Regions from separate parts of the Aquitalea sp. FG25 genome, predicted to be linked through region 3. Evidence: predicted binding sites of a transcription regulator. Region 3 holds the regulator's gene; each other region holds the start of a gene.
The links. The regulator HrcA, encoded in region 3, represses chaperone genes, less so after heat shock. The targets are predictions, from matches to a motif close to ATTAGCACTCGNNNNNNNCGAGTGCTAAT.
Positions count from the first base shown of each region.

Region 1 (10,283 bases), on a different contig from region 3:
GTACCCAGGAAGGACGGAATGGCACGCAAGATGGCGTAGAACGGGGTGAAGTACCATACCGGCGCGATATGCGGCGGCGTCTTCAGCGGGTCAGCCTGGTCGAAGTTCGGGTGCTCCAGGAAGTAGCCACCCATTTCCGGCAGGAAGAACACGATGATGGAGAACACGATCAGGAACACAGCCACACCGAAGATATCCTTCACGGTGTAGTAGGGATGGAAAGGAATGCCATCCAGCGGGATGCCCTTCTCGTCCTTCAGTTTCTTGATTTCCACGCCATCCGGGTTGTTGGAACCCACTTCGTGCAGCGCGATCAGGTGGGCTACAACCAGTGCCAGCAGCACCAACGGAACGGCAATCACGTGCAGGGCGAAGAAGCGGTTCAGCGTGGCATCGGACACCACGAAGTCACCACGAATCCACACCGACAGGTCCGGGCCGATGACCGGGATGGAACCGAACAGGTTCACAATCACCTGCGCGCCCCAGAAGGACATCTGGCCCCAAGGCAGCAGATAACCCATGAAGGCTTCAGCCATCAGGCACAGGAAGATCAGGCAACCAAACACCCATACCAGTTCGCGCGGCTGCTTGTACGAGCCGTAGATCAAACCACGGAACATGTGCAGGTAAACCACCACGAAGAACATGGAGGCACCGGTAGAGTGCATGTAGCGGATGATCCAGCCACCTGCCACATCACGCATGATGTATTCCACCGAGGCGAATGCCACCGGAATGCCGGCACCGTTCAGCGTGCCATCCGGCTTGTAGTTCATGGTGAGGAAGATGCCGGTGACGATCTGAATGACCAGAACCAGCATGGCCAGCGAGCCGAAGAAATACCAGAAGTTGAAGTTCTTCGGTGCGTAATACTCGGTAACGTGCTCTTTCAGCATCGACGACAGCGGGAAGCGGTCGTCAATCCAGTTCAGCAGCTTTTGTCCTTTGCTCATTTTTCCCCCTCAGCTTATTTGTCGTCGCCAATCAGCAGGCGGGTATCGGACAGATACTTATGCGGCGGAATTTCCAGGTTCTTCGGAGCCGGCACACCCTTGAACACGCGGGCAGCCAGGTCGAACTTGGAACCGTGGCACGGGCAGTAGAAACCACCCAGCCATTCCGGACCCAGATCGGCAGGAGCCAGATCAGGACGGAAAGTCGGCGAACAGCCCAGGTGGGTACAGATGCCCACGGCAACCAGCAGCTCCGGCTTGATGGAGCGGGCTTCGTTTTGGCAGTACTTGGGTTGTTGCTCTTCTTCGGACTTAGGGTCCACCAGCTTGGGGTCGTTCTTCGGCAGATCGGCAAGCTGCTGCTTGGTGCGGGACAGCAGCCATACCGGCTTGCCGCGCCACTCGACGTTGATCTTCTGGCCCGGCTCCAGCTTGCTGATATCCACCTCAACCGGTGCACCAGCGGCCTTTGCCCGTTCAGACGGGAAGAAACTCATCAGAAACGGCGTCGCCACCCCGGCAACAGCCACACCCCCAACAGCGCTGGTTGCTACCGTCAGAAACCGACGGCGCCCCGTATCGACTTGTTGTTCACTCATTACAGTCATCCTCAAACGTGGAAACCGAGCTTAAACTTCAAACCAGGCGATTTTACCTGATTACCAGTAGGGACATGAAGCGCCTATGCAAATAAATTGAGCCAGGTCGGGTAGTTTTGTCTAAACAGGATTGAAAAGATCGACAAATTCAACACTTATGCCGTGCAAATGAGAAAGCTTCTCGCCCAGTGCCTGCACGCCATAACGCTCGGTGGCGTGGTGACCGGCGGCAATAAACGCCACGCCATATTCGGCAGCCAGATGGAAACATTGTTCGGATACTTCGCCTGTTAGAAAGGCATTGACGCCCAGGCCAATGGCCTCTTCAAAGAAACCCTGCGCACCACCTGTGCACCAGGCAACACGGCTTACCCTTTGATTTTCATCGCCCAATAGCAAGGCTTCACGTCCCAACACCATGCCAACATGATCGGCAAAGGCACGGGCGGAGCCCGCCTGCGACCAGCGGCCATGCCACAACAAGCCCTGGTCGCCGCACTGACCCGCCACTTCCAGCCCCAGCATGGCGGCCAGCCGGGCGTTGTTGCCTAGCTCCAGATGCGCATCCAACGGCAGGTGATAAGCGATCAGGCTGATATCATGCTGCAACAATTTGGCCACACGTGCGCGTTTCATGCCAACCAAGCGGGCATCTTCGCCTTTCCAGAAATAACCGTGGTGTACCAGGATGGCATCTGCCTGGCGCTCAATCGCGACATCAATCAGCGCCTGCGAAGCCGTCACGCCACAGACGATGCGCTGTACCTCTGCCCGCCCCTCCACCTGCAAGCCGTTGGGGGCATAGTCCTTGTAACGCCATGGTTCCAGCCACTCATCCAGGCTGGCCAGTATTTGCTGTAATTGCATCTTGCGTCCTTACTGAAGCGGAATGGTCTTATTGTGCCAGAGATGGCCCGCGTCACCTCCGTCATGCTCAGAAAACAAAAACCCCGCACAAGTGCGGGGTTTTCAGGTTCAGCGAGAGGCTGAGACAGCTTACATCATGCCGCCCATGCCACCCATACCGCCCATGTCAGGCATGCCGCCAGCAGCCGGCTTGTCTTCCGGCAGTTCTGCGATCATGCAATCAGTGGTCAGCATCAGGCCAGCAACGGAGGCAGCGTGTTGCAGAGCGGAGCGGGTTACCTTGGCCGGATCCAGCACGCCCATTTCCAGCATGTCGCCGTATTCGCCGGTAGCCGCGTTGTAACCGAAGTTACCCTTGCCTTCCAGTACCTTGTTCACCACAACGGACGGCTCGTCGCCAGCGTTCTTCACGATCTGACGCAGCGGGGCTTCGATAGCCTTCAGCACGATCTTCACGCCAGCATCTTGGTCAACGTTGTCGGTTTTCAGGCTGTCCAGGGTAGAACGGGCACGCAGCAGGGCTACGCCACCGCCAGCCACAACGCCTTCTTCCACAGCGGCGCGGGTAGCGTGCAGCGCGTCTTCAACGCGAGCCTTCTTCTCTTTCATTTCCACTTCGGTGGCAGCGCCAACCTTGATCACGGCAACACCGCCGGCCAGCTTGGCCACGCGCTCTTGCAGTTTTTCGCGGTCGTAATCGGAAGAAGCTTCTTCGATCTGGCGACGGATTTCACCAACGCGAGCCTGGATGGCATCAGCCTGACCAGCGCCGTCGATGATGATGGTGTTTTCCTTGCCCACTTCGATACGCTTGGCTTGGCCCAGCATGTCGAGGGTGGCTTTTTCCAGGGTCAGACCCAGTTCTTCAGCAATCACGGTACCGCCGGTCAGGATGGCGATATCTTGCAGCATGGCCTTGCGACGGTCGCCAAAGCCTGGAGCCTTGACTGCAACCACCTTCAGGATGCCACGGATGGTGTTGACTACCAGGGTAGCCAGGGCTTCGCCTTCAACGTCTTCGGCGATGATCAGCAGCGGACGACCGGACTTGGCCACTTGCTCCAGTACCGGCAGCAGGTCGCGGATGTTGGAAACCTTCTTGTCGAACAGCAGGACGAACGGATTGTCCAGAGCGGCAATCTGCTTTTCCTGGTTGTTGATGAAGTACGGGGACAGGTAGCCGCGATCAAACTGCATACCTTCTACCACGTCCAGCTCGTTGTTCAGGCTCTTGCCATCTTCAACGGTGATCACGCCTTCCTTGCCCACTTTTTCCATGGCGGTGGCGATGATTTCACCGATGTCGGAATCGGAGTTGGCGGAGATGGAGCCAACCTGAGCGATTTCCTTGGTGGTGGCACATGGCTTGGCGATCTTGGCGATTTCACCTACCAGAGAAACCACAGCCTTGTCGATGCCGCGCTTCAGATCCATCGGGTTCATGCCGGCAGCAACGTACTTCATGCCTTCCTGAACGATGGCCTGGGCCAGAACGGTCGCAGTGGTGGTACCGTCACCGGCTACGTCGGAAGTCTTGGAAGCCACTTCCTTCACCATTTGCGCGCCCATGTTTTCGAACTTGTCTTTCAGCTCGATTTCCTTGGCAACGGAAACACCATCCTTGGTGATGGTCGGCGCGCCAAAGGAGCGATCCAGCACAACATTGCGGCCTTTCGGGCCCAGGGTAACCTTGACGGCGTCAGCCAGAATGTTGACACCAACCACCATCTTGGCGCGTGCGGAATCACCAAACTTTACGTCTTTTGCAGCCATGCTCAAATCTCCAAAATTCTATAAAAGGGTCGTAGAAGCGTGTATGGGTCGGAATTACTCGACGATACCCATGACATCTTCCTCGCGCATCACGAGGACTTCTTCACCGTCAACCTTGACGGACTGGCCGGAGTACTTGCCGAAGATGACCTTGTCGCCAACCTTCAGTTCCAGCGGACGGCGCTCGCCATTGTCCAGTACCTTGCCGTTACCGACAGCCAGCACCTCGCCCATGTCGGGCTTTTCAGCTGCTGCGCCCGGCAGAACGATGCCGGATGCGGTTTTTTCTTCAGCCTCAAGGCGCTTGATAACAACACGATCGTGCAGCGGACGAATTGCCATTGATCTCTCCTAAATACAATTGGCTGTTGAAAGCAAAAATGATCTGCCAGGATGGCAGTGCGGGGCGGGAATTAGCACTCACCCCTGACGAGTGCTAATAATAGGGACGGCTTGCATATGTTTCAAGTGGGCTGCCCGAAATTTTGCCTGCCCCTACAGGCAGGCAAAACCGGCAGGAAAAGTCAGGAGTCGTGGCGGCGCAGCACCAGCCAGTGCGGGATCTTGAAGCGCACAATCATGCGGTAAAGATAAAGATAGAGCAGTACAAACAACAGGCAGAACAGCATCAACACCCAGGTATGGTTCCAGAACAGCATGGCCGGAATCACCGAAAAGGAAGTCAGCAGCCATAGATAGGGAGAGGTCATGCTATTGCGCTGGGTAAGGTGACGTGCCTCCTTGGAGCCCACCATCCACAACACCATGCGCTTGTAAATCATCTGGTGCAGATGCAGAGCGTCCGGGTAGCCCACCGCCCTGCCCTGTAGAAACTTGCGGCGATAAATGGAAAAGATGGTTTCAAACACCGGGTAAATCACGCACAGCAAGGGAAACCACGGCGAGACCGCCGGATTGCGCGCCACCAGCAGCACCGACATTTCGGCAATCATGAAGCCAATCAGGTAGGCACCACCATCGCCGGCAAACATCAGTCCACGCGGGAAGTTCCAGAACAGAAAGCCCAGCACAGCGCCGACCATGGCAAAGCACACACTCATCAATACGATGTCATGCACCTTGAAACAGACATAGATGATGGACAGGAAGATGAATACCGCCACCATACCCGACAGACCGTTATAGCCGTCGATGATGTTGACCGCATGAGCAACGCCCCCTACGGCAATCATGGTAAGCAACAGTGATAACCACCAGTAGGAGGCCAGCAAGTGATCAAGACCCGGAATGGCCAACCGCGCCAGCCCGGCACCGAGCAGAAAATAGCCCAATGCAGCCGCCACAAACGTTGCCAACAAACGTGGCAAGGGGCCGATTTTCTTGGTGAGATCTTCAATAAAACCTGCGGCAAATGCCGGGAAGGCAGACAGCAACAATAGCAATACCCATACCGAAGTATTCAGATAGCCGGAAAGTGCGCAGCCCGCGACCAGCCCCAGCATGATGGGCAGGCCACCAATACGGGGCACCGGCGTGGCGTGGAATTTCTGCACGCCGGTGACGTCACCATCGGTAGAGAAACGTGCGTGCAAGTGCGCATACCGAATCAGCAACAGCCCGGTAGTAAAAGAAGCAATCAGTGCGAGCAAAAGAATCTGCAACATGGGGCATCAAGGCCTGAATGGGCGTGGAAACGGAATAATCGGGCCTGCCCGTTCCAGTCGCAAGACTGTACAACGAGAAGCCGGGCAATTTTGTTTTATAATGTCGGCCTTGCAGGCGAGCACAGTGTACTTACCCACGGTGGGCTACTTTACCATGGCCCTGCACCAAGCAAAAACCACTTACTTATTGGAATGGATAAATGATATTGGTGACTGGCGGTGCCGGCTATATTGGTTCGCATACCTGCGTAGAACTACTGAATGCCAACCATGAAATAATCGTATTGGATAATTTGTGCAATAGTCATGAAACTGCCCTGCGGCGCATTGAAACACTGACCGGGAAAAAACTGCACTTTATTCATGGCGACATCCGCAATCCGGCGGCACTTGCGCAGGCTTTTTCCTTCCCCATCAAGGCCGTGATGCACTTTGCCGGGCTTAAAGCCGTAGGAGAATCCGTAGCCGATCCGCTGCGCTACTACGACAATAACGTCTACGGCACGCTCAGCCTGCTGCAAGCCATGAAACAGCATGGCTGCAAAAAATTCATCTTCAGCTCAACCGCAACCGTCTACGGCATTCCTCATACCGTACCGGTACAAGAGCATTTCCCGCTCAATCCGATGCAGCCTTACGGCCGTAGCAAACTGATGGTTGAGGACATGCTACGTGATCTGGAACAGTCGGATCCAGACTGGCGCATTGCCATTTTGCGCTATTTCAATCCGGTAGGTGCACATGAAAGCGGCCTGATCGGCGAAGACCCAAATGGCATTCCCAACAACCTGATGCCATTTATTTCCCAGGTAGCCATCGGAAAACTACCCAAATTGAATGTCTTTGGAGATGACTACCCCACCCCAGACGGGACTGGCATTCGGGACTACATTCATGTGGTTGACTTGGCGCAAGGCCATGTAAAGGCGCTGGAAGCGCTGGACAATGGTTCGCTCACGGTCAATCTTGGTACCGGCAAAGGCTATTCGGTACTGGATATGGTGAATGCCTTCATCAACAGCACCGGCCAGGAGGTCCCGTACCAGGTATCGCCGCGCCGTGCCGGTGATATTGCCGAGTACTGGGCATCACCCGAGCAAGCAACACAGCGCTTGGGCTGGAGTGCCAACCGCAGCCTGGAAGACATGTGCCGCGATACGTGGCGCTGGCAGCAGCAAAACCCAAATGGCTACCGTTGAGTCGTAGCCTGCAAAAAACATAACCTATCCAGATTAGAGATAAAACATGATCCTCGTCACTGGCGGTGCCGGCTTTATCGGAGCCAACTTTGTTCTCGACTGGCTAAATGGCAATGGTGAACCAGTCATCAATCTGGACAAGCTGACGTATGCCGGCAATCTGCAAACCTTGGCAAGCCTGGAAAACGATCCGCGCCACCTGTTTGTACAAGGCGATATCGGCGATCGGGAGCTGGTTGGCAGACTGCTGCAGGAACATCAGGTACGCGCGGTGATCAACTTTGCGGCAGAAAGCCATGTCGACCGCTCCATCCACGGTCCGGGTGATTTCATCGAAACCAATGTAGTGGGCACCTTCAATCTGCTGGAGTCGGTACGCGCCTACTGGAATGGACTGGAAGGCGAAACCAAGACTGCTTTCCGTTTTCTGCACGTTTCCACCGATGAGGTGTACGGCACCCTGTCCGCCAGCGACGCGCCGTTTAGCGAAACCAACCGCTACGAACCCAACAGCCCCTACTCCGCCAGCAAGGCCGCATCGGATCACCTGGTCCGTGCCTGGCACCACACATACGGCCTGCCAGTCCTGACCACTAACTGCAGCAACAATTACGGCCCCTACCATTTTCCGGAAAAGCTGATTCCGCTGGTCATCCTGAATGCACTGGCTGGCAAGCCCTTGCCCATTTACGGTGATGGCCAGCAAATCCGCGACTGGCTATATGTCAAAGACCACTGCAGCGCCATCCGCACCGTGCTGGCACAAGGACGCCTGGGTGAAACCTATAACGTGGGCGGCTGGAACGAAAAAGCCAATCTGGAGGTTGTCCACACCATCTGCAGCATTCTGGACACCCTGCGCCCCAAGGCCGATGGCACCGGTTATGCCGCGCAAATCACCTACGTACAAGATCGCCCGGGCCACGACCGCCGCTACGCGATTGATGCACGCAAGTTGGAACGCGAGCTGGGCTGGAAACCGGCCGAAACCTTTGAAAGCGGCATCCACAAAACCGTACAGTGGTATCTGGACAACCAAGACTGGGTCAGCAATGTCACCAGCGGCAATTATCGCCAATGGCTGGAGCAACACTACGGGAATAAGGCATGAGCCGCATTCTGATTACCGGCATCAACGGCCAGCTAGGCTTCGAACTGCGCCGCTCGCTGGCCATGCTAGGTGAGTGCATCTGCCTGGATCGCCAGCAACTGGACCTATCCCACCCGGATGAGATTGCCACTGTACTGGATCAAACCCAGCCAGACATCATCGTCAACCCGGCAGCCTATACCGCAGTAGACAAGGCAGAGAACGAAACCCAGCTCGCCCATGCCGTAAATGCCGCAGCACCAGCAGCCATGGCCAACTGGTCGGCAGCACACCAGGCCCTGCTGCTGCATTACTCTACCGACTATGTTTTTGATGGCGACAAGGCCGATGCTTATCTGGAAGAAGATGCCAGCAACCCGCAATCGGTATACGGCCAAAGCAAATGGCAGGGCGAACAAGCCATCCGTGCCAGTGGTGCACAGCACATCATCCTGCGCACCAGCTGGGTAGTGGGTTCACATGGCGGCAACTTCCTCAAAACCATCATGCGGCTGGCGCGCGAACGTGACAGCCTGAATGTAGTGGCAGACCAGATTGGCGCCCCCACACCCGCAGCGCTGATTGCCGATGTCACAGCCCACATCATCAAGCAATGGCAAGCCGAACCAGGTAAAACCCCGCTGGGCACCTACCACCTGACCAGCAGCGGCAGCACCAGCTGGCATGGCTATACCCAATACTTGCTCACACTGGCAGCACGTTACGGAGTGGAACTGCAACTGCAGCCGGAACACCTGCATGCCATCCCCAGCAGCGCCTACCCAACCCCTGCAAAACGCCCCGGCAACTCCAGGCTAAATTGCAGTAAAATCGAACGCAATTTCGGCCTGACCATGCCAGCATGGCAGAACGGCGTGGAACACGTGTTCCAGCAAATCTTCAATTCCTGATGCAGGGCGCATGCAGATGAAACGTAAAGGCATCATTCTGGCCGGTGGCAGCGGCACCCGCTTGTATCCCGCCACGCTGGCAGTCAGCAAGCAATTGCTGCCCATCTACGACAAACCGATGATCTACTACCCGCTCAGCACCCTGATGCTGGCCGGGATTCGCGACATTCTGATCATCTCCACGCCGCAAGATACGCCACGCTTTGAACAACTACTGGGTGATGGCAGCCAGTGGGGCATCAAGCTGCAATACGCCGTGCAACCCAGCCCGGACGGCCTGGCCCAGGCCTTTATCATTGGTGAAGACTTCCTGGCGGGTGCCCCCTCAGCACTGGTGCTGGGCGACAACATCTTTCACGGCCATGACTTCCCCAAGCTGCTGAAAGCCGCCAATGCCAAGCAAAGCGGTGCCAGCGTATTCGCCTACCACGTACAGGACCCGGAGCGCTATGGCGTGGTGGAATTCGATGCTCAGGGCAAAGCACTGTCCATCGAAGAAAAACCGCTTAGCCCCGAATCCAATTACGCAGTCACCGGCCTGTACTTCTACGACAGCCAGGTGGTCGACATCGCCAAATCCATCCGTCCCTCACCGCGCGGCGAGCTGGAAATCACCGACGTCAACAACCACTACCTGCAGCAAGGCCAGCTGGATGTGCAAACCATGGGCCGTGGCTATGCCTGGCTGGATACCGGCACCCACGAATCCATGCTGGAAGCCAGCCAGTTCATTGCTACCGTAGAAAACCGCCAAGGCCTGAAAGTGGCCTGTCTGGAAGAAATTGCCTACGTGCAACACTGGATAGACGCCGCCCAGCTGGAAAAACTGGCCCAACCGCTAAAGAAAAATGCCTACGGGCAGTACCTGCTGCAGTTGCTGAAGTAAGAAAGCAAGTCATTCATGAAAATCATCGATACCGCCATTGCGGATGTCAAAATCATTGAACCCGCCGTATTTGGTGATGAACGCGGTTTTTTCTTTGAAAGCTTCAACCAGCAGCGCTTTGATGAAGCCATCGGTCGCAAGGTGGAATTTGTTCAGGACAACCACAGCCGCTCCGCCAAGGGCGTGCTGCGTGGCCTGCACTATCAATTGCCACCGTTTGCCCAGTCCAAACTGGTTCGCTGTACCGCAGGTGAAATTTTTGATGTTGCTGTCGATATCAGAAAATCTTCCCCTACATTTTTGCAGTGGATTGCAATTCACTTATCGGCAGAAAACAAAAAGCAGCTGTGGATACCTGCAGGATTTGCCCACGGATT
Region 1 covers NZ_JBMDJV010000022.1:29,097-39,379, forward strand. The annotation lists gene ACODR9_RS18100 (cytochrome b) at 1-956, opposite strand, end outside; gene petA (ubiquinol-cytochrome c reductase iron-sulfur subunit) at 971-1,555, opposite strand; gene ACODR9_RS18110 (Nif3-like dinuclear metal center hexameric protein) at 1,676-2,422, opposite strand; gene groL (chaperonin GroEL) at 2,552-4,195, opposite strand; gene groES (co-chaperone GroES) at 4,250-4,537, opposite strand; gene ACODR9_RS18125 (MraY family glycosyltransferase) at 4,720-5,820, opposite strand; gene galE (UDP-glucose 4-epimerase GalE) at 6,021-7,019, shown strand; gene rfbB (dTDP-glucose 4,6-dehydratase) at 7,066-8,130, shown strand; gene rfbD (dTDP-4-dehydrorhamnose reductase) at 8,127-9,020, shown strand; gene rfbA (glucose-1-phosphate thymidylyltransferase RfbA) at 9,037-9,906, shown strand; gene rfbC (dTDP-4-dehydrorhamnose 3,5-epimerase) at 9,922-10,283, shown strand, end outside.
Region 1: a site for HrcA is predicted at 4,608-4,636, ahead of groES (co-chaperone GroES). Genes of this name have one in related genera too.

Region 2 (10,283 bases), on a different contig from region 3:
AAACCACCGGTAATGCCTTTGGACAGACAGAGAAAATCCGGCTTGATATTGGCCTGTTCGCAGGCAAACAGGGTTCCGGTACGGCCAAAACCAACGGCAATCTCGTCTGCAATCAGGTGTACCTGATATTGGTCACACAGACGGCGTAGCTCGCTGAGGTAAACCGGGTGGTACATGGCCATGCCAGCCGCACCCTGCACCAGCGGCTCAACAATGATGGCGGCCATCTCGCCGGCCTTCTTGGCCAGCACATTTTCCAGTGAACGAATGGCGGCCCTGGCCACGTCTTCCGCACTCTGCCCCGGACGTGCCAGCCGTGCATCCGGTGACGGTACCCGCACACCAGGCTTGAGCAAGGGTGCATACGTGGCGGAGAACAGCGGCACATCGGTCACCGCCAGTGCCCCGGCAGTTTCACCGTGATAACTATTGTCCAGGCTGATGAAGCGGCACTTATCCGCTTGGCCGATATTTTTCCAGTAATGAAAGCTCATCTTCAGGGCGATTTCGGTAGCGCTCGCGCCATCAGATGCGTAGAACACATGGCCAAGGCCGGTCAGCGCGGACAGCCGCTCGGACAACTCGATCACCGGCTTGTGGGTAAACCCGGCCAGCATGACATGCTCCACATCATCCAGTTGCTGGCGAATGGCCTGCTTGATGCGCGGATGGCCATGGCCAAACAGATTGACCCACCAGGAGCTGACCGCATCCAGATAACGGTTGCCATCAAAATCTTCCAGCCAGACGCCTTCGGCACGGGCCACCGGGATGATGGGCAGGGTTTCGTGGCGCTTCATCTGGGTACATGGGTGCCAGACGCTGGCCAGGCTGCGTGTCAGCCAGTCCTGATTGCTCATGAGATCTCCTGTAAGCGTGAATGGCAGGATGCTAACACAGGCGCTCATGCTGCTTCGAACTGACAAAAAACGTCACATGATGACGTGCTATGCAGGGCGAGCGATGGGCCACCGCCCTGAAAACAAAGGCTGCCACCACTTGGCACGCTTTCTGCATTATGCAGGCAGTGCATACCACGGAGAGGGTCATGCGGGGCAATAACGGTTTTACCTTGATTGAATTGATGATTGTGGTGGCCATCATCGGCATTCTGGCCGCGATTGCGATACCGGCGTATCAGGATTACACGGTCAGAGCAAAAGTCGCAGAGGGCATTGCGTTTGCTGATTTCGCAAAAACTACGGTAAGTGAATATTATATTTCGAATAATTTATGGCCTAGTAGCAATGCAAGTGCGGGTATGCCTACGCAAATTGTAGGAAACTACGTGAGTGATCTGCAAGTTAGCGCTAGCGGTGGTGTCAGTGTCATTACAGTTTCATTTTCCAGTTCAGTTGCTTCTGGCTTACAAGTTGTACTGACTCCAAGTATGGACAGTAGTAATGCCATTCATTGGGTTTGTTCAGGTAGTAGTCAGTATCCCAATTATCTGCCGTCATCGTGTCGGTAATTTCAAGGAGTATTTTATGCAAAAGCAAATCCAGCAGGGTTTTACCCTCATCGAATTGATGATTGTTGTGGCAATCATCGGTATCTTGGCGGCTATCGCCATTCCGGCATACCAGGATTACACCGTTCGTGCCAAGGTTACTGAAGGTCTGACTATGGCGGATGCTGCCAAGACTGCCATTGCCGAGTCGGCAATCACTAATAATGCATTTCCTTCTACTGCTTCGGGTGGTAATTATTTCACATCTAGCAGCACTACCAATGTAAGTGGTATCGCCTACGCAATGGGTACCACCAACACAACAGGTACGGTAACGGTTACGATGAATAATATCGGTGGCACCATTGATAGCACCCACAATTCTTTCTCTCTGACCGGTACCTTGGCTAGTGGTGGTGTGACTTGGGTTTGCGGCTCGGCAACAACGAATGGTATTAATGCGAAATATCTGCCTGCTAACTGCCGCTAATTTTTGATCGACAGAAAAAAAGGGTGCTTTATGCACCCTTTTTTTGTATTCCTGAAAGGGATGTATGCGTATTTCCTTGAGCCATGGTTATGCCTGGTTGCTTGGCTTGGCTATTATCCTGCCACTATTTAGTTTTGTGCGCTATGCGCCACTTGCAGATTGGTACTTTTCTGGTTTGGCCTTGCTGCTTATAGCGACTTGTTTGGTTTTTAACATTTTCCGTCGCTCCGGATTCACTCTGCCTGCAATTAATATTTTTATATTGCTATTTGTTGTTGTTGTGCAGGCTTCCTCGCAGGGGGTAGTGATAATTCCTGTACTAATACTGATGTTGCTGTTTTTTTTATTTTCTGGGTTGCATGTAAATATCATCGGTGCAAATCGGCGAGATTTGATTAGAATATTGGCGCAAATTATTTTTGTTGCTGCACTCGTGCAAGCTATTTTTGGATTTGCGCAGGTTGTGGATTTGGCTAAAATTTTAAATGGTTGGGTAATCTATGATGTAAATAATCGAACAGGTAGTATATTTGGTAATGCCGGGCAGCGTAATCATTTTGCGGATTTTTTAGGTTGGGGAATTGCAGCTGGAAGTTATTTGTATGCTATACGAAAAATGCGGCTGGGTGTATTTGTTTTGTCCGCATTTTTGCTTGTACTTCTGATTGGTTGGAGTGGCTCAAGAATGCCGATGGGCTATGCGCTCATTATGTGTTGCTTGGCGTGGTTTTGGTTGCGACGTACACGGTATGATGCCGAGGTAGGGCGCATGGTAGTTGCATTGGCAATTGCTGTAATATTGTTGGCAATTGTACAAGTATTTGGCCATCAAATTAATTTAATTTTGAATTCGCTTGGACTGTCCATTCAACTTCAAAGTGGTTCGGATCGGATCCTAGACGCTGGTATGGGGGCGCGTCGCTGGGTGGAGTGGACCAAAGCAATATATATCTTTCTAGAGCATCCCTTGCTGGGTGTTGGTTTGGGTAATTATGCTCATTATTCTGTATTGATGGAGTTGAACTCTGGGTTGCCAAAATTTCCAGAGAGTTGGCTGTTTACTAATTGCCATAATTTGATATTTCAATTGTTGGCCGAGACGGGGTTGGCTGGTTCAGCTATTGTGTTGGGAGGACTTTTTTATTGTTTGTTGCCATATTTTTTTAAAGGTAATCAAAGTTTAGAAAATTTACTATTAATTACTATTGCATCAATTATTCTTGGTCATAGCATGCTTGAATACCCTCTCTGGTATTGGCCGTTTCTGTCTATGCTATTGTTAGTTTGTGCATTGTCACCTTTGCCATGTCGTGTATTGCAGATTAATCCACGATTGGCTGCTGTCGCCTCGGTATTCGTAGTTATTGCTTGTGTTGCGAATTTTACCTTTGGTTATCGAATTTTCTGGGATTTGGTTACTTTTAACAATCCTGTTTCTGATGTTAAGGAGGATATTCGTCGAGTTGGAAGGTTGCAGGAGATTGCAAAAAATCCATTATGGCGTCCAGAGGCGGAGCTGGTTTTGTCCAATTACTTGCTGCCTTCGCGCAGTCAATTGCAGTATAAAATAAAAACAATCGAGAAAATGGTGCAAACCATGCCTTATTCTCAGTTGCTTTTTAAATTGGCTATTTTGTATTCAATGGATAAACAGCCAGAAAAAGCGCGTGAGGCTATGGCGTTGGGTATAACAAATTACCCAGATTTTATACCGGCATTCTCAGCGGAGCTCAGCAAATTGTCTGATCCCTCGTTAGATGAAATCAAGGCCATGGCAGCGCGTGCGGCTTACGTTTACGGTAACCCAGCTAACATAACTGATGAGCGAAGGGTTGCTACTGTTATGACCGTCGCCGCTCCCGTCACCCGCAAAGCAATCTTCTGATCCCGGCAAGTACCGTCGGCCATTCTTGGCTGGCGGTGTCTTCACCGGCTGACATGCGGTATCCTCCCTGTTTTGCTTTCGGCCCTGATTCCATCATGTCCTTCCCGACACTCTCCCGCCGTCTGGCTTTGCTGGCATTCTGCCTGATCGCCATTCTGCCTTTTGCATCCCGCATTCATTTTGTGCCACTGCCGCAGTGGTTCGGTGAAATGAACGTGGTGTGGCTGATGCTGATTTCCGCTTTGTTTCTGTTGCCAAGCGGCATGCTGTTTGAACGAGTCCCCCGCGCCAGCTGGTGGTGTCTGCTGCTGGCCTTGCTCTGGGCCGTTCAGCCACAGTTGGTACATGCCCTGTTTCCAGGAATGACCTATGCCACGGCGCTGGCCTGGCTGGCCGTGGCCTTGCTGGCAGGTTTGGCTTATAGCCTGCAGCAGACATTTGGCAGCCGTGAATTTGCGGTATGGCTGGCGCGCGCCATTATTGTGGGTGGGCTGATCCAGTCGCTGATCGGTCTGGCGCAGCTCACCGGGCTGGCGCATACGCTGGGCCTGTTTTATGACAGTACCCACCCCACCACCAATATCTTTGGCCACATTGGCCAGCGCAATCAGTACGCCCATTACCTGATGTGGTCGGTCATCAGCGGCGTGTACCTGTTTGCAGTCGATCGGCTGGCGCGTGGCTGGCTGGCCGTGCTGGTGATCTGGCTTGGCTTGATGCTGGCCTATGCCGCGTCCCGCACCACCATGTTGTATCTGCTGGCGCTAACGCTATTGGGCGGATTGTGGCATTGGCGCATGCGCGGTGCTGAATCACGCCGCTTGATGTGGGCGATGCTGCTGTCGTGCATTGTGATTTTTGCCGCGCAGTTTGCCTTGCCGTTGGTCAATCATTTGGTGTCGCTGTTTACCCATGCGAGCGTGAGCAATGCGTCTGGTATGGAGCGTCTGGCTGCCAATGGCGACGATATGGGTTCACGTCGCATTGCCGAGATGGGCAAGGCCTGGCTGACATTCAAGTCGCATCCGTTGTGGGGTGTGGGTTGGTCGCAATACGCGGCGGAAAGTGTGCGTTTGCAGCCCTTGCCGCAATTTGCCAGTGCAGGTTTTAACAGCGGTCTGTTTACCAATTGCCATAATCTGATTCTGCAGCTACTGGCTGAGATGGGCCTGCCGATTACCCTGGCGGTGGTAGGTGGTTTTGCCTGGGTGGTGTGGCCTTTCTTCACCGAGCGTGCCGAGGCCGAAGGCATGCTGGCACTGGGCTGCATGGCTGTGACCCTGATTCACAGCATGCTGGAATACCCGCTGTGGTATCTGTACTTCCTGGCCATGCTGGCGGTGTTTGCTTCGATGTCGCCAGCGCAGACTCGCCGCGCAGGCTGGTGGGTTTATTGCTTGTGGATGGTGGGGATTGCTTTTATCGGTTATCTGTCGGTTGTGACCTGGTCGACGTATAACGAACTGGTTGGCCTGTATACGCAAACAGATAATCCGGCACGTGATGCCAAGCGACAGCAGCGTCTGGCGGAAATCATGGAGCAGCACCCGCTGTTTGCTTACCATGCGCTGAGTACCTTGGATGATTATCTGAGCGCTGACACATCCAATCTGACCCAGAAGCTGCAGTGGGAGGAGCGTCTGACCGCTTTCCGTCCTTATCCGGATGTGATGATGAAGAAGGCGCAGATGTTGGCACTGGCAGGCCGGGAGGCTGAAGCAAAGGCTACGGTGGCTACGGCGCTGGCGTCTTTTCCGACCTATGCCAAGGATTATCTGGACGATATCGATGAGGATGTGCCGCAATGGCTGCCCTTGCGCGCAGTGGCACAGCAGGTATTTGACCGTCTGCCAGCCAAGTACCGTGGTGGAGAGGGCGAGTAAGGATGAGTATGCCAGGCATCTTGGCTGGAGATTGATCCTGCACTTGCCGGTATTGCCTGAAATATTCAATCAGCAGCCTGATCATGAAAAAGCCCGCGTTGAAAAACGCGGGCTTTTTGCTGCAACGGTGTGGCGGTCAGTTGTCGATGACCACGCCTTCGCTCAGTGCTGTTTTCATCTTGCCCAAGGCCTTGGCTTCGATCTGGCGAATACGCTCGGCCGAAACACCAAATTCTGCGGCCAGTTCGTGCAGGGTGGCACCGCCATCATCAGCTAGCCAGCGCGCCTCGACAATGCGGCGGCTGCGTGCATCCAGCGAGGACAGTGCGTATTCGATGCCTTCGGTTTGCAGGTGATCGAAGGCCTTGCGCTCAAGTGCACGGGTGGGTTCGTGATGAGCGTCAGCCAGCCAGTCGATGGGGGCGTAACCCTCGTCGTCGCCATCATCCGCCATCAAGGCGATGTCCTGCCCGCTCATGCGGGTTTCCATTTCCCGTACTTCTTCCGGCTTTACGCCAAGGTCTTCGGCAATTTGCCGCGCCTCGTTTTCGCTCAGGGCGGAAAAACTGCTCTTCATGCTACGCAGATTGAAGAACAGCTTGCGTTGCGGTTTGGTGGTGGCAATGCGCACCAAGCGCCAGTTGCGCAGGATGAATTCGTGGATTTCGGCCTTGATCCAGTGTACGGCAAAGGAAAACAGGCGTACGCCACGGCCCGGCTCGAAGCGCTTTACCGCTTTCATCAGGCCGATATTGCCTTCCTGGATCAGGTCGGCCTGTGGCAGGCCGTAACCGGCATAGCCACGCGAAATCGATACGACGACACGCAGGTGCGACAGCACCATCTGGCGGGCAGCTTCCAGATCATTGTCTTGCTGGAAGCGTGTGGCCAGCTCTGTCTCCTGTTCGGGGGTCAGCATGGGAACACTGTTCACCGCCTGGATGTATTGCTCCAGGCTGCCGCTGGACGATGGAACGGGCAAGGCAAATGTTGTGGTCATCAGTGTAACTACCTCCTTGGGTAGTGCTATCTTAGCACTCGCATATAGAGAGTGCTAGCAAGCAAAGGTTCCAGCGTCAATGAATTTTTCTATGGTGCCGATAGTTTTTTACGAGGCAAATCGCAGAAAAGACCAAGAAGTGCGCGCTAGCTGGATGTCACATTATGCGAAATCCAGCCGCAGAGGAAAGGAATGGATTGTTAACGAGGTTGAATTTTCCGCAGGTGGTGGTCTGATGCCAGCCGTGCACCCAGCATGGCCAACAGGGCAGAAACTGCCAGTACCACCAGTAGTTCGGTGAGATTCAATCCGCGTAGCGATACCCGTTCGTTGTAAAGCTGGGCAAAGTCGTGAATGGCCGGGTTGGCGGTCATCACCAGCCAACTGGTCAGGCCCCAGGCGGCCAGGCCAGCCAGTAGCCCCTGCCACATGGCGTGGTACATAAAGGGCCGACGGATGAAGCTGTCTGGCGCGCCAATCAGCTTGGCTACTTCGATTTCATCACGGCGAGCCAGAATTTGCATCCGTACCGCATTATGCGTAACCAGTACCAGGGCGATGCCAAGTGCGCCGCCCAGAAACCAGGTTAGCTGCTTGCCCAGTTCCACCATGCCGTACAGTCGCTTGGCCCAGCGTGCGTCAAATTGGGCCGATTCCACCATGGGCAGGCCGGAAAGCTCTTTTTGCAGCATTTCCAGTTCATGTGGTTCCAGTGTTTTGGGGGTGACCACAAAGGCATCCGGCAGGGGGTTGTCAATCAGTCCGTCGCTCAGACCGGAAAGACCGTTGCGCTTTTCCAGATCATTCAGTGCCTGCTTTTTACCGACAAAGCTGAAGCTTTGGATACGCGGGTGTTTGGTCAGCGTAGTGGAAACCGCCGCCAAGTCAGCTTCTTCGGCGGATTGTTCCATGAACAGGGTGATCTGCGGCGTGGCAGTCAGCCGACCGGCCCACTCCTGGATGCTGCTGACGGTGAGGTAGAGTGAAAGCGGCAGGGCCAGCGCAATGGACAGCATCAGCAGGGTGAGCAGACTGCCAAATGGTTGGCGGGCAATCTTGTTCAGTGCCTGGCGTGCGCTTTGCCAGTTCAGGTACAGGTAATGTTTCATGCGGCGAACTGCCCTTCTTTCAACCGGATGATACGACGGCCATAGTCTTCCATCAGGGTTTCATCGTGCGCGGAAATCACCACGGTGACGCCTACCTGATGGAAGGATTTGAACAACTCCATGATGTCCAGTGCGTAGGCACGGTCAAGATTGGCCGATGGCTCGTCCGCCAGCAGCAGGCTGGGACGATGGACGACTGCGCGGGCAATGCACAGGCGCTGCTGCTCACCACCTGACAGGCGGATGGGCATGGATTTTTCCTTGGACAGCAGGCCCACCTTGTCCAGTGCGGCACGCACCCGGCGTGCGGCATCGCGACGATCAAAGCCGATGATGTCCAGCGGCAGCATTACATTGTCAAACACCGTGCGGTCAAACAGCAGCTTGTGATCCTGAAATACCATGCCGATATGCTGACGGACATAGGGAATCTGGCTGTTGCGCAGCTTGGACAGATTGTGTCCGCTGACAATCACGCTGCCGCTGGTCGCGCGTTCGATGCCGGCTACCAGCTTGAGCAGGGTTGATTTGCCCGCACCGGAGTGACCTGCCAGAAAGGCCATTTCGCCGCTGTCGATGGTAAAGGAAAGATTCTTCAGGGCTTCGTTGCCACCGGGATAACGCTTGGTGACCTGGTCAAACTGAATCATGCGCTGGATTCCCCTTGATCCGGTAACACGATGCCGGCGGCAAGCCGCCGGCGTGGCTGAGATGAGGCAGATAATCAGTCGAACAAAGCGTCGACGTAATCCTTGCTGTTGAACGGGCGCAGATCGTCAATGCTTTCTCCAACTCCGACAAACCGTAGCGGAATCGGACGTTGCTTGGCAATCGCGGCAATGACGCCACCCTTGGCCGTGCCATCCAGCTTGGTCAGGATCAGGCCGGTCAGGCCCAGCGCATCATCAAACACTTTTACCTGGCTGATGGCGTTCTGGCCTATATTGGCGTCCAGCACCAGAATCACCTCGTGCGGTGCATCCGGCAGGGCTTTCTGGATAACACGCTTCACTTTCTTGATTTCTTCCATCAGGTGCAGCTGGGTGGGCAAGCGACCGGCGGTATCCGCCAGCACGATGTCGATACCACGCGCGGTGGCAGCCTGAATGGCGTCGTAGCACACGGCAGCGGCATCGCCGCCTTGCTGGGCAATCACGGTGACATTGTTGCGCTCACCCCAGGCCATCAACTGCTCGCGCGCGGCGGCGCGGAAGGTGTCGCCAGCAGCCAGCAGCACGCTCTTGCCTTGCAGTTGATAGTATTTAGCCAGCTTGCCGATGGAGGTGGTTTTGCCAGCACCGTTCACCCCGGCCATCATGATGACAAAGGGCTTTTTGCCACTGACATCCAGCGATTTTTCCAAAGGCTGAATCAGTTGGTTGAGCGAGTCCTTCAGCGCGCCTTTCAGCTCGCTGGCGTCCTTCAGGCCCTTCAGGCTGACGCGCTCGCGCACGTCCTGCAGCAGGTGTACCGTAGCATCCATGCCCATGTCGGCAGTCAGCAGGACGGTTTCCAGTTCCTCGTACAGCTCTTCGTCAATCTTGCCGCCGCCAAACAGGCCCGCCAGCGATTTACCCAGCTTGTCACGGGTTTTGGAAAGACCAGCTTTCAGGCGTTCGGTCCAGCTTGGTTTTTTTGCTGGCGTCTCCTCAGGCACTACGGCTTCGGCTTGCGGTGCCGGGGCCGCTAGGCTGGTGACTGGCGTAGCAACAGGATCGGCGGCCGGAATAGGCGCTGCAATATCAGCAGGGCTGGACTCAGCGAGCGGTACGCTGGATGCCTCGGTCTGGGGGGCGATGACCGGGGTTTCAACCGGTTTTGGTTTTTTCTTGAAGAAACTAAACATGCGTCTGCGTAGTCTGGGAGGGCGATAAATGGCTAAATTGTATCCTTAAATCAGCAACTGGGCAGAAACGATGGTGATGAAAGCAAAATCAGGGTGGATCGGGGCCGTGTTCATCCTGCTGGTCGGCGTGGTGGGGGCCGAACCGTTAGAGGCGACATTGCGTAATGGGCTGAAGATTGTGGTTGAGCGCGATGCGCGTTCCCCAGTGGTGGTTTCGCAGCTGTGGTATCGGGTGGGAAGTGTGGATGAGGTCAATGGACACACCGGCCTGTCGCATTTGCTGGAGCACATGATGTTCAAGGGGACTGCCAAGGTGGCTGATGGCGAGTACTCTCGCCGGATTGCTCAGGCGGGCGGCAAGGAAAATGCATTTACCAGCCGCGACTACACGGTGTATTTTGCCCAGCTGTCGGCTGACAAGCTGCCTCTGGAGCTTGAGCTGGAAGCAGACCGCATGGCCAATCTGCTGATTGATGAGTCGTCCTTCCGCCGCGAGCTGGAAGTAGTTAAGGAAGAGCGGCGCATGCGCACGGACGACCAGCCAGTCGGCTTGCTGCAGGAGGCGCTGCATGCCAATGCTTTTGTGGCCAATCCGGTGCGCTATCCGGTAATCGGCTGGA
Region 2 covers NZ_JBMDJV010000017.1:26,873-37,155, forward strand. The annotation lists gene ACODR9_RS15480 (adenosylmethionine--8-amino-7-oxononanoate transaminase) at 1-860, opposite strand, end outside; gene ACODR9_RS15485 (pilin) at 1,049-1,471, shown strand; gene ACODR9_RS15490 (pilin) at 1,488-1,940, shown strand; gene ACODR9_RS15495 (PglL family O-oligosaccharyltransferase) at 2,005-3,825, shown strand; gene ACODR9_RS15500 (PglL family O-oligosaccharyltransferase) at 3,921-5,708, shown strand; gene rpoH (RNA polymerase sigma factor RpoH) at 5,845-6,708, opposite strand; gene ftsX (permease-like cell division protein FtsX) at 6,909-7,817, opposite strand; gene ftsE (cell division ATP-binding protein FtsE) at 7,814-8,467, opposite strand; gene ftsY (signal recognition particle-docking protein FtsY) at 8,542-9,663, opposite strand; gene ACODR9_RS15525 (M16 family metallopeptidase) at 9,740-10,283, shown strand, end outside.
Region 2: a site for HrcA is predicted at 6,739-6,767, ahead of rpoH (RNA polymerase sigma factor RpoH). Genes of this name have one in related genera too.

Region 3 (10,283 bases):
AACTGCGGCAGGTCGGATGCCGGTGCCACGGCGACATTCTGCAGGGCGGCCGTGGCGGCGCGGTGTGCCTCCTGGGACTGGGTAATGACCTCGGACAGTGTTGGTGCCACGCTGGCCACATAGGCGGCGGCTGCGCTGATGGCCTCTGGGGCTGTTGCGGCGGCAGGGCGGGTTGGTGTTGCCGTGAGGCTGGCCGCATGGTGCAGCGCAACCGTTGTTGCCTCCATGGCGGCGCCTGGCTGCGAGCGCGGTGTCTTGCCCAGCAGTTCGCGCATTTGCGGGAACAGGGTTTCAATCCTGACCGGCTTGCGCAGTACGGCTGCCGGCGCCTCTCCGGGAGGGGTGGTGGTGACAATCAGTGCCGGCAGATGGGGATGTTCGGCCCGAAAATCGTGCCAGGCATTCCAGCCGTCCACGCTGTCGACATCCACAATGGCCAGATCGGGTAGCAGGCCGGGTGCCTCATCCAGCAATTGGTAAAGCTGGTGCGAATGGTGCATGCGGAACGCCATGCGAAATACCGACAGCTTGCGGGGGTCCATTCCCACGGGCAATACGGTGACGAGTTGAGGCTGGGTGGCGTTGCTAAGCATCATGGTCTGGTTTCTCAGGCCGCAAGACGTTGCTGGTTTAGGCGTTGCTGCATGGATTGCACGAAACGGCTGAGCATGGCGGTAATGTCATCTGGCGGGTTGGCCAGCCGCTCGCGAATCTGCCGGGCCAGCCAGGTGAAGCGGGCCAGATCGCCCAGGTGTTCGTACAGCTTGAGCAGGGGCGGGTAGAGTTCGGCTTCGGTCGGGCTGGTGAGGATGGCCGTTTCCAGCGTCTGGATAGCCATGTCGATCTGGCCGAACTCGATGAACTGTTCCGCTTCGGACAGTGCGTTGTTCAGCGGGGACGCCGTGTTTTCCGCCTGTCTGGAGGTGACCAGCAGTAGTGGTGCTGCCGGTTGGCTGATGGGCGTGATATAGGCGAAACGACGGCCGATTTCTTCCAGCTCCAGCCGGTCGGGTTGGCTTTCCAGTGCCAGCAGGACCGGGTGCTCACCCAACTGGCAGCCCAGCTGGAATAGCTGCTGTTTCAGGCTGTGACCGGCATTGCCGATGCCAACATGAAACTGCCACAGATAGCGGCAGAACAACGACAGCCTGCGCGTCATATAGCAGGCGCGCAGGGTGTCGATCAGCCGCGACAGCGATACGCCTTCTTCGCTGGCCATATCCTGCAGTGCCGGCAGGGCGGCAGCCGGTTCGTGACAGGCCAGCAGAATGCTGGCCTGACGCGGGCGCGGCAGCATAGTGGTAAGCAGGGTGATTTCGCGCGCACTGAGCGGTGCCAGCTCGGCACGGCCTTCCACCAGCGGAACGCGCGGCAGATGGGCCGCCAGCTGAACGGCTTCTATGGCGGACACGGCGGGCTGGCCTGGTGTCTGCACCACGGCTCGCAGCAGGATTTCCTCGTGGCCTGCCGTTGGCAGATGGTCACCCAGCTGCTGGTTGACTTCCTCTATGCCCAGGCCCAGCCGGCTTTCTGCCAGTACCCGTAGCGACAGGTTTTGCGGGTCTTCCTGCAGGCCGAGAAACACGGCGTCGGTCAGCTGCTGACGGTCCAGCATGCTGCGCTCGTGCAGGCGCTCCAGCATATCGCTGTAGTCGTCGATCCAGCGCAGGGTCAGATACAGTTCGGACAGGCGCTTGAGCTGGCTGGGTGCGTTGATCGAGCTACCATCCACATAGCTGCGTAGTGCAATGGCCGCCTGTTCCAGGTAGCCAAACTCCAGGAACACTTCGATTTCCGCCAGTGTGTCCAGATCATCCACTTCATAGGACAGCGTCTGTTCATCGGCATCATCCTCGTCCAGGCCGGCCTCTGCCTCGGCCATCGTTTCTGCCTCCGGGGCTGCCGCTTGGACCATAGCCTGTTCGGTGGCGGCCGATTGCGGTCGGCGGATGACTGCTTCGGGCAGCAATTGCGGCTGGTGGTCGGCGTTGCTTGCTGTCGGCCCGGACTGGCGGCGCAGCAGGGTAATCAGCAAGGTGGCAATCAGCAGCAGCAATACGGCGCTGGCTGCCATGGCTTCTGGGGACGCACTCAGCTGGCTGAGCAGGGCGGTGATGGTGTCCATGGGCAGCAGGCTCAATCCAGGGTGAAGTCGGCAACGGTGATCAGGTCGGTGCCGCATTCCAGGGTTTCAAACCAGTCAAGGAAGCGTGTCACCATTTCCTTGCCCTTGAACGAGCCGCCGTGCTGCGGCACGATCCACTCCACATCCAGCTGGCGCACCATCTGCACCCACAGCCGACAGGCTTTGTTATTGGTCATGTAGCGCTTGTGAAAGCCCAGCATGTGGCTGTCGATCAGGTGGGCGTCAAAATCGCTTACCGGCTTGCCCGCTTCGTGGCCATCCATCAGCGAAGCGCCGATATCGCCGGAAAACAGGATTTTGCTGATGGGGTCGTAAACCTGGAAGAAACCGACGGTATGCAGATAGTGCGCCGGTACCACCTTGAGCGTGGATTCGCCCAGCGTCACATTCATGCCGCGTGGCGGAATCGGAATCAGCCGGCCTTCGGTTACGCCGCGAATGCAAAAGTGCGGTAAAAAGCGCACCCATTCCTGGGCGATGATGATCTGCGCATCGGTAATCAGCAGCCAGCCATTGGCCGAGGCGATGATGTCCGGATCCTGGTGCGAGGCAAAGATATAGCGGGTATGCGAAGGCAGGAAATAATCGGCCAGCTCGGCAATCAGGTGTTTGTAGGTGAGGTTGCCACCCGGGTCCAGCAACATGCCGTCACCCTTATCGATGATGGCAAACTGGTTGGACTGGATACCTTCACCTTGTACCAGTTCGGTAAAGGCGACGCACTTGTGATTGCCGTCATCGTAAAGCACCAGAGCCATGACTGTTCCTTGCGTAAGGATTGCCGCCAGAACATGGGTTTTAGCGGCAAATCTGTTGACAGGGCCAAGCTCGGCACGAGCATGCTTGCCGCTGTCATCAAGACTTATGAGAAGGTGTTTATTATTTTCATTTGGCTCTAAATCGTTTTGATATGAGTCAAGGATGGCGGGAATGCAGACTGATTATTTGCTTGGAATATAAGAACAAATGCACTGGAAAATGTGCATTTGTTTTCAGCCACTTCCTGCCACCGCCACGGATTGCGGCCATGTGGTAGCTGTGCTGCCAAGGGCTGAGGGCGGGAGTTGGGGGGGTAATCGTGAGGGTCTGTGGCGGACACTGGCCTGCTGCAGCGCTTAGTGCGCGTGCGGTGAATGCATGGCTTCGATGATGGCCTGGATGATGCGAGGGTCGGTAGCGGGGTTGGCAGCAAGATACAGCGGATCGCCCTGCGGCAGGCTAAATAGCGCCTGGAATTGCTGTTCCGGGACGTTCAGCTTGGCCAGCTGGCTGCGTAGCTGGTCCGGGTCGGCAATCAGCAGTTGGGCCGCACCGCTTTGCAGCAGGCGCGGGCATTCCTGCTGGCTGTTGGTGGTGATGTACTGGCTGCCTGGCGCAAAACCGGATTTGACCAGAAACTCTTCCTGCACATCATGATTGCCCACGCACACCTTGCAGCAGCTTTTCACTTGCTCCAGGGATTGCGGTGCAATGCCGGTTTCGCCATTCAGACGGTAGAACACCCTTTGCATGTGACCAATCTGGCCTAGCCAGACAAACTGGTTTTTGCGGGTGTCGGTACGGGCAATCGAATAAATCAGCGTGTTGGGGCGGGTGGCGGCTATGCGGTATGCCCTGGCCCAGGGCAACACCTGGAAATCGGCCTTCAGGCCGGCGCGGCTCAGAATATCTTTCACCAACTGGGTATGGCGTCCGGCAATATTCCCCTGGGGGTCGATGGTGCTGAGCCAGGAAGAGTTTTCGGTGACCACCAGCAGTTTGCCGTCAGCAAGCGCTGCTGGTGGCAGGCAGGCGCACAGCAGGAGCAGCCAGGGCAGTACCTGGCGCAGCAATGACAGGCGGGAGCGGATGACGGTCATGCGCAGTGCTCTCCGTTAGGCAGGGTGGTGATAACACTATAAACGACAAAAGCCGCAGGGTTGTCCCTGCGGCTTGCGTACGCATACAGATCAGATTACAGCTTGCCTTCCAGCCAGGATGGCAAGCTGGAGAGCGCGGCGGCCAGGTTTTCCGGCTGCGTACCGCCAGCCTGAGCCATGTCCGGACGACCACCGCCCTTGCCACCCACTTGCAGAGCCACCTGATTCACCAGTTCACCGGCCTTGACCTTGCCGGTCAGGTCTTTGGAAACACGGGCAATCAGGCTGACCTTGCCGTCGGCCACGCAGGCCAGCAGCGCCACGCCGCTTTCCAGCTTGTCCATCAGCTTGTCGCTCATGTCGCGCAGGGTGGTGGCATCGATGTCGTCGATCTTGCTGATCAGGCAGGCCACGCCCTTGATGCTTTGCTGCTGGCTGGCCAGCAACTGGTCAAGCTGACCCAGTGCCAGTTGGCCCTTCAGCTGCTGCGCCTGTTTCTGTGCAGCTTTCAGTTCGGCCTGCAGCTTTTCCAGCTTGGCCAGCAGTTCGCCTGGTTGTGCCTGGGCGATGGTGGCGGCGGCTTTCAGCTCGCCATCCTGCGCCTGTACCAGCGCGACGGCACCTTCGCCGGTGACGGCTTCGATACGACGTACGCCAGCAGCCACGCCGGTTTCAGCGATGATCTTGAACAGGCCGATATCCCCGGTGCGCTTGACGTGGGTACCGCCGCACAGTTCGGTGGAGAAATCGCCCATCTTCAGTACGCGCACGGTGTCGCCGTATTTTTCGCCAAACAGCGCAATGGCACCGGCCTTGATGGCGTCATCGTAGGACATGTGGCCGACGCTGACTTCCACGTTGTGGATCACCACGCGGTTGACGATGCGCTCCACTTCGGCCAGTTGCTCGGCAGAAACCGGTTCGTTGTGGGCAAAGTCGAAGCGGGCACGTTCCGGGTTCACCAGCGAACCCTTCTGCGCCACGTGTTCACCCAGTACATGGCGCAGGGCGGCATGCAGCAGGTGGGTGGCAGAGTGGTTGCGTGCGGTGGCGGCACGCTTGTGCAGGTCGATGGTGGCGGTGACGCTGTCGCCCACCTGCAGGCTGCCACGCGCCAGACGGCCCTTGTGACCGAATACCGCCGCTTGCACCTTCTGGGTGTCGGTCACGTCGAACAGTGCAGCTACGCCGCCTTGGGCAGAGATTTCACCCACATCGCCCACCTGGCCGCCGCCTTCGGCGTAGAAGGCGGTATTGTCCAGCACCACAATGCCTTCGTCGCCGGCATTCAGCTGCTGTACCGCTTCATTGCCCTTGTACAGCGCCAGTACCTTGGCATCCACGCTGGTGGATTCGTAGCCGTTGAATACGGTGTCGGCACCGCTGTAGTCCACATTGCCGGCCATCTTGAAGGACGAAGCGGCACGGGCGCGTTCGCGCTGGGCTTCCATCGCCTTGTCGAAGCCGTCCTGATCCACTTCCACTTCGCGTTCGCGGCAGATGTCGGCGGTCAGGTCCAGCGGGAAGCCAAAAGTGTCGTACAGCTTGAAGGCGGTTTCGCCATCCAGTTGCTTGCTGTTGGCCGCCAGTGCGGTTTCCAGCAGCGCCATGCCCTTGTCCAGGGTTTCGGCAAAGCGCAGTTCTTCCTGACGCAGGGTGTCTTCGATTTCGGCCTGCTTCTGGCGCAGCTCTGGATAAGCCTGACCCATTTCCTCGGCCAGGTCTGCCACCAGCTTGTAGAAGAACAGACCCTTCTGACCCAGCTTGTAACCGTGGCGAATGGCGCGACGGATGATGCGACGCAGTACGTAGCCACGACCGTCGTTGGACGGAATCACGCCATCGGCAATCAGGAAGGAACAGGCGCGGATATGGTCGGCAATCACTTTGAGCGACGGCACGTCCATGCTGAAGGCCACGCCGGTTTCGCGGGCAGCGGCTTTCAGCAGGTTCTGGAACAGGTCGATCTCGTAGTTGGCATGCACGTGTTGCAGCACGGCGGAGATGCGTTCCAGGCCCATGCCGGTATCTACCGACGGCTTGGGCAGCGGGTTCATGGCACCGGTTTCATCGCGGTTGAACTGCATGAACACGTTGTTCCAGATTTCGATGAAGCGGTCACCGTCTTCTTCCGGGCTTCCCGGCGGGCCGCCCCAGATGTGTGCGCCGTGGTCGTAGAAAATTTCGGTACACGGGCCGCAGGGGCCGGTGTCGCCCATTTGCCAGAAGTTGTCCGAGGCGTAAGGCGCGCCCTTGTTGTCGCCAATGCGGACAATCTTTTCTGCCGGAACGCCGATTTCCTTGTTCCAGATGTCGAAGGCTTCGTCGTCGGTGGCGTATACCGTCACCATCAGCTTGTCCTTGGGCAGCGCCAGCCATTGTTCGCCGGTGAGGAATTCCCAGGCAAAGTGGATGGCATCACGCTTGAAATAGTCGCCAAAGCTGAAGTTGCCCAGCATTTCAAAGAAGGTGTGGTGACGTGCGGTGTAGCCGACGTTTTCCAGGTCGTTGTGCTTGCCGCCGGCGCGTACGCATTTCTGGCTGGTGGTGGCGCGGGTGTAGGGGCGCTTGTCAAAGCCGAGGAATACGTCCTTGAACTGGTTCATGCCGGCATTGGTAAACAGCAGGGTGGGATCTTCCCACGGTACCAGCGAGCTGGAGGCTACTACCTGGTGGCCTTTGGAGGCGAAGAAATCCAGGAACTTCTGGCGAATTTCGGAGGTTTTCATGTCGGTTTCGTCGAGATTGAATACATTAGTAGCGGCGCGGGGCAGCATGCTGCGGCCATTACAGTCATGCCCGATTGTGTCAAGCCACGGCAAGGCTGGCAAGGGTCATGCTGCGGTAGCAACCGCAGGCGGAACTAGTCGTCCGGATCGCCGGGGAAGTCATCGTCTTCGGCACTGCCTGCCATCACCTGACGGATGATGTCCATGGCAAAGCCGCGTGCCGCCAGAAAGCGCATCTGTTTTGCCCTTTCCTGCGGCGTGCTGGCTACGCTGCCAAACTTTTTTTCCCACTGTTGCCGGGCCAGTGCCAAATCGTTGCGACCATCCAGCACGCTGCTGATCTGCTCCTGGCTGACGCCACGCTGGCGCATTTCCTGTTGCAGGCGGCGGCTGCCGTATTTCTGGCCACGGCTGTCGGTAAACTGCTGGGCAAAACGGCTGTCGGACTGCCAGTTGCGCTCGGCCAGCTCGTCCAGCAGGGTGGCCAGTTGTTCCGCACTTTCGGCAAACGGCGCGAGCCGCCGCTCCAGTTCCCGCCGTGTGTATTCGCGGCGGGACAGGAGATCGACGGCTCGCGCCTTCAGGCTTTTTTCCATCAGCCAGCCGGGTGCTTATACGTCCAGTACGTCGTCAGCCATCTCTTCGGCATCGTTCTCGGTGATTTCCACCTTGATGCCGACCGCGTCACGGATTTTGGCTTCGATTTCCTGGGCAATGGCCGGGTTGGACTTCAGCCATTCGCGGGTGTTGTCCTTGCCCTGGCCGATTTTCTGACCGTTGTAGGCATACCAGGCACCGGACTTATCAACAAAGCCATGCTTGACGCCCAGTTCGATGATTTCGCCTTCGCGGCTGATGCCTTCACCGTACAGAATGTCGAAATCAGCCTGGCGGAACGGCGGCGATACCTTGTTCTTCACTACCTTGACGCGGGTTTCGTTACCGATGACTTCGTCACCCTTCTTGATGCCGCCAACGCGACGGATGTCCAGACGTACGGAGGCGTAGAACTTCAGCGCATTACCACCGGTGGTGGTTTCCGGGTTGCCGAACATCACACCAATCTTCATGCGGATCTGGTTGATGAAGATCACCAGGGTGTTGGTGCGCTTGATGTTGGCAGTCAGCTTGCGCAGCGCCTGGCTCATCAGGCGGGCTTGCAGGCCAACGTGGCTGTCGCCCATTTCGCCTTCGATTTCGGCCTTGGGTACCAGGGCGGCTACCGAGTCGATCACGATGACATCAACACCGCTGGAGCGTACCAGCATGTCGCAGATTTCCAGTGCCTGCTCGCCGGTATCCGGCTGGGAAATCAGCAGGTCTTCCACCTTGACACCCAGCTTCTGGGCGTAGATCGGGTCCAGCGCGTTTTCCGCGTCGATGTAGGCGCAAGTGCCGCCCAGCTTCTGTGCTTCGGCCACAGCCTGCAGACACAGCGTGGTTTTACCGGAGGATTCCGGGCCGTAGATTTCCACGACACGGCCGCGCGGCAGACCGCCGATACCCAGCGCCAGGTCCAGGCCCAGTGAGCCGGTGGATACCACTTGCAGGTTTTCATTGATCTGGTTGTCGCTCATGCGCATGATCGAACCCTTGCCGAACTGCTTTTCGATCTGGGCAAGGGCTGCCGCCAATGCGCGGCTCTTGTCTTCTGACGCCATGCTGTCTCCAATTGCGTGTAGTGGAATCGATAGATGGGGGATTATCGCACAAAGCCAAGAGCCGACAAATGCGATTGGCGGCTTGAAATGACACCGACACGCGCAACATGGTATTCATGGAGAGACTGGCCGGAATCGTCTGGTCGGGTAAAATGAGAGCATGATGAACGAGCGCGCACAACGTCTGCTGAAAACGCTGATCGAACGCTATATTGCCGATGGTCAGCCAGTGGGATCGAAAACCCTGTCCATGCTGTCTGGCATGGAACTGTCATCTGCATCCATCCGCAATATTCTGGCCGATCTGGAGGGCATGGGGCTGATTGCCTCGCCGCACACCTCGGCCGGGCGCATTCCCACGGCCAAGGGCTATCGCCTGTTTGTCGATCACCTGCTCACCATCCAGCCGCTGGAAGAGCTGGCCATGCGCGAGCTGGAAAGCAATCTGCAGCCGGACAGCCCGCAGCGCATTGCCCAGGCGGCATCCACCTTGCTGTCCGATCTCACCCATTTTGCCGGGGTGGTGGTGACGCCGCAGCGCTCCGATGTGGCCTTCCGCCAGATCGAATTTTTGCGCCTGTCCGAGCGCCGCATCCTGATGATTCTGGTGACGCTGGATGGCGACGTGCAGAACCACCTGCTGACCACCGAGCGCGATTACAGCCCGAGCGAACTGGTGGAAGCGGGTAATTTCATCAGCCAGCATTATGCCGGCCAGGGCCTGAGCGCCATTGCCAGCCGCGTGGCGGTGGAGCTGCGCGAACTGCAGGGCAATATCACCGAATTGATGTCCGCTGCGGTGCGCTTTGGTCAAAGCTCGCTGGGCAGCCCCAGTGACGCCGTGGTGATTGCCGGCGGCATGAACCTGCTGAATGTGCGTGACCTGTCGGAAGACTTGTCACGACTGCGCGAGCTGTTTGCCACTTTCGAGCGCAAAACCGAACTGCTGAAACTGCTCAATCAGGGCCAGGATGCCCAAGGAGTGAACATTTTCATCGGCGAAGAGTCCGGTGTGATGACGCTGGACGAATGCTCGGTGGTGACTGCGCCTTACAGCATCAATGGCATGGTGGTGGGCACGCTGGGTGTGGTCGGCCCCACCCGCATGGCCTATGAACGGGTGATTCCCATTGTGGACATCACCGCGCGGCTGGTTTCCAGCGCGCTCTCTTATTAAGCCGCACTGACGGCAAAACACGGAATTCCCGATGAAACGATTTTTGATGGCCGCCGCCCTTGCCGGCGGCGTGATGTCTTCCTTGGCCCAGGCTGATGCCGCCTTGCTGGCGCGGCCCGATGTACAACGCTATATCGACGAACAAGTGGCCACCGGCAGCTTCAACCGTCCTGAGCTGGAAGCCGTGTTTGCCAATGTGGAGCTCAAGCCCAATATCATCGCCATTCTGGATAAACCGTCCACCTCGCGGCCTTGGTATCAGTTCCGTTCCAGTTTTTATAACGAACGGCTGCTAAAGAGCGGCGTGGCCTTCTGGCAGCAGCATGCCGCCACCTTGCAGCGTGCCGAGCAGGTGTATGGTGTGCCGCCGGAAATGGTCGTGGCCATTCTGGGCATTGAAACCAATTACGGCCGCAATACCGGCAGCTTCCGCCTGGCGGATGCGCTGACCACCATTGCCTTCAACTACCCGCGCCGGGCCGAGTATTTCCGTGGCGAGCTGACCGAATTTCTCAAGCTGGCAAAGGAAGAGGGCATGGATCCGCTGACGCTGAAAGGCTCCTACGCCGGGGCGATGGGCTTGCCGCAGTTCATGCCGTCCAGCTTCCGCAAATGGGCGGTGGATTTTGACGGCAGCGGCCATCGCGATATCTGGAATAACGTCGACGATGCCATCGGCAGCGTGGCGCATTACTTCCAGCTGCAAGGCTG
Region 3 covers NZ_JBMDJV010000024.1:12,611-22,893, forward strand. The annotation lists gene ACODR9_RS18885 (hypothetical protein) at 1-596, opposite strand, end outside; gene ACODR9_RS18890 (type IV pilus assembly protein FimV) at 608-2,125, opposite strand; gene ACODR9_RS18895 (oxygen-binding di-iron domain-containing protein) at 2,137-2,904, opposite strand; gene ACODR9_RS18900 (substrate-binding periplasmic protein) at 3,262-4,005, opposite strand; gene alaS (alanine--tRNA ligase) at 4,101-6,734, opposite strand; gene recX (recombination regulator RecX) at 6,869-7,330, opposite strand; gene recA (recombinase RecA) at 7,346-8,395, opposite strand; gene hrcA (heat-inducible transcriptional repressor HrcA) at 8,559-9,572, shown strand; gene mltB (lytic murein transglycosylase B) at 9,604-10,283, shown strand, end outside.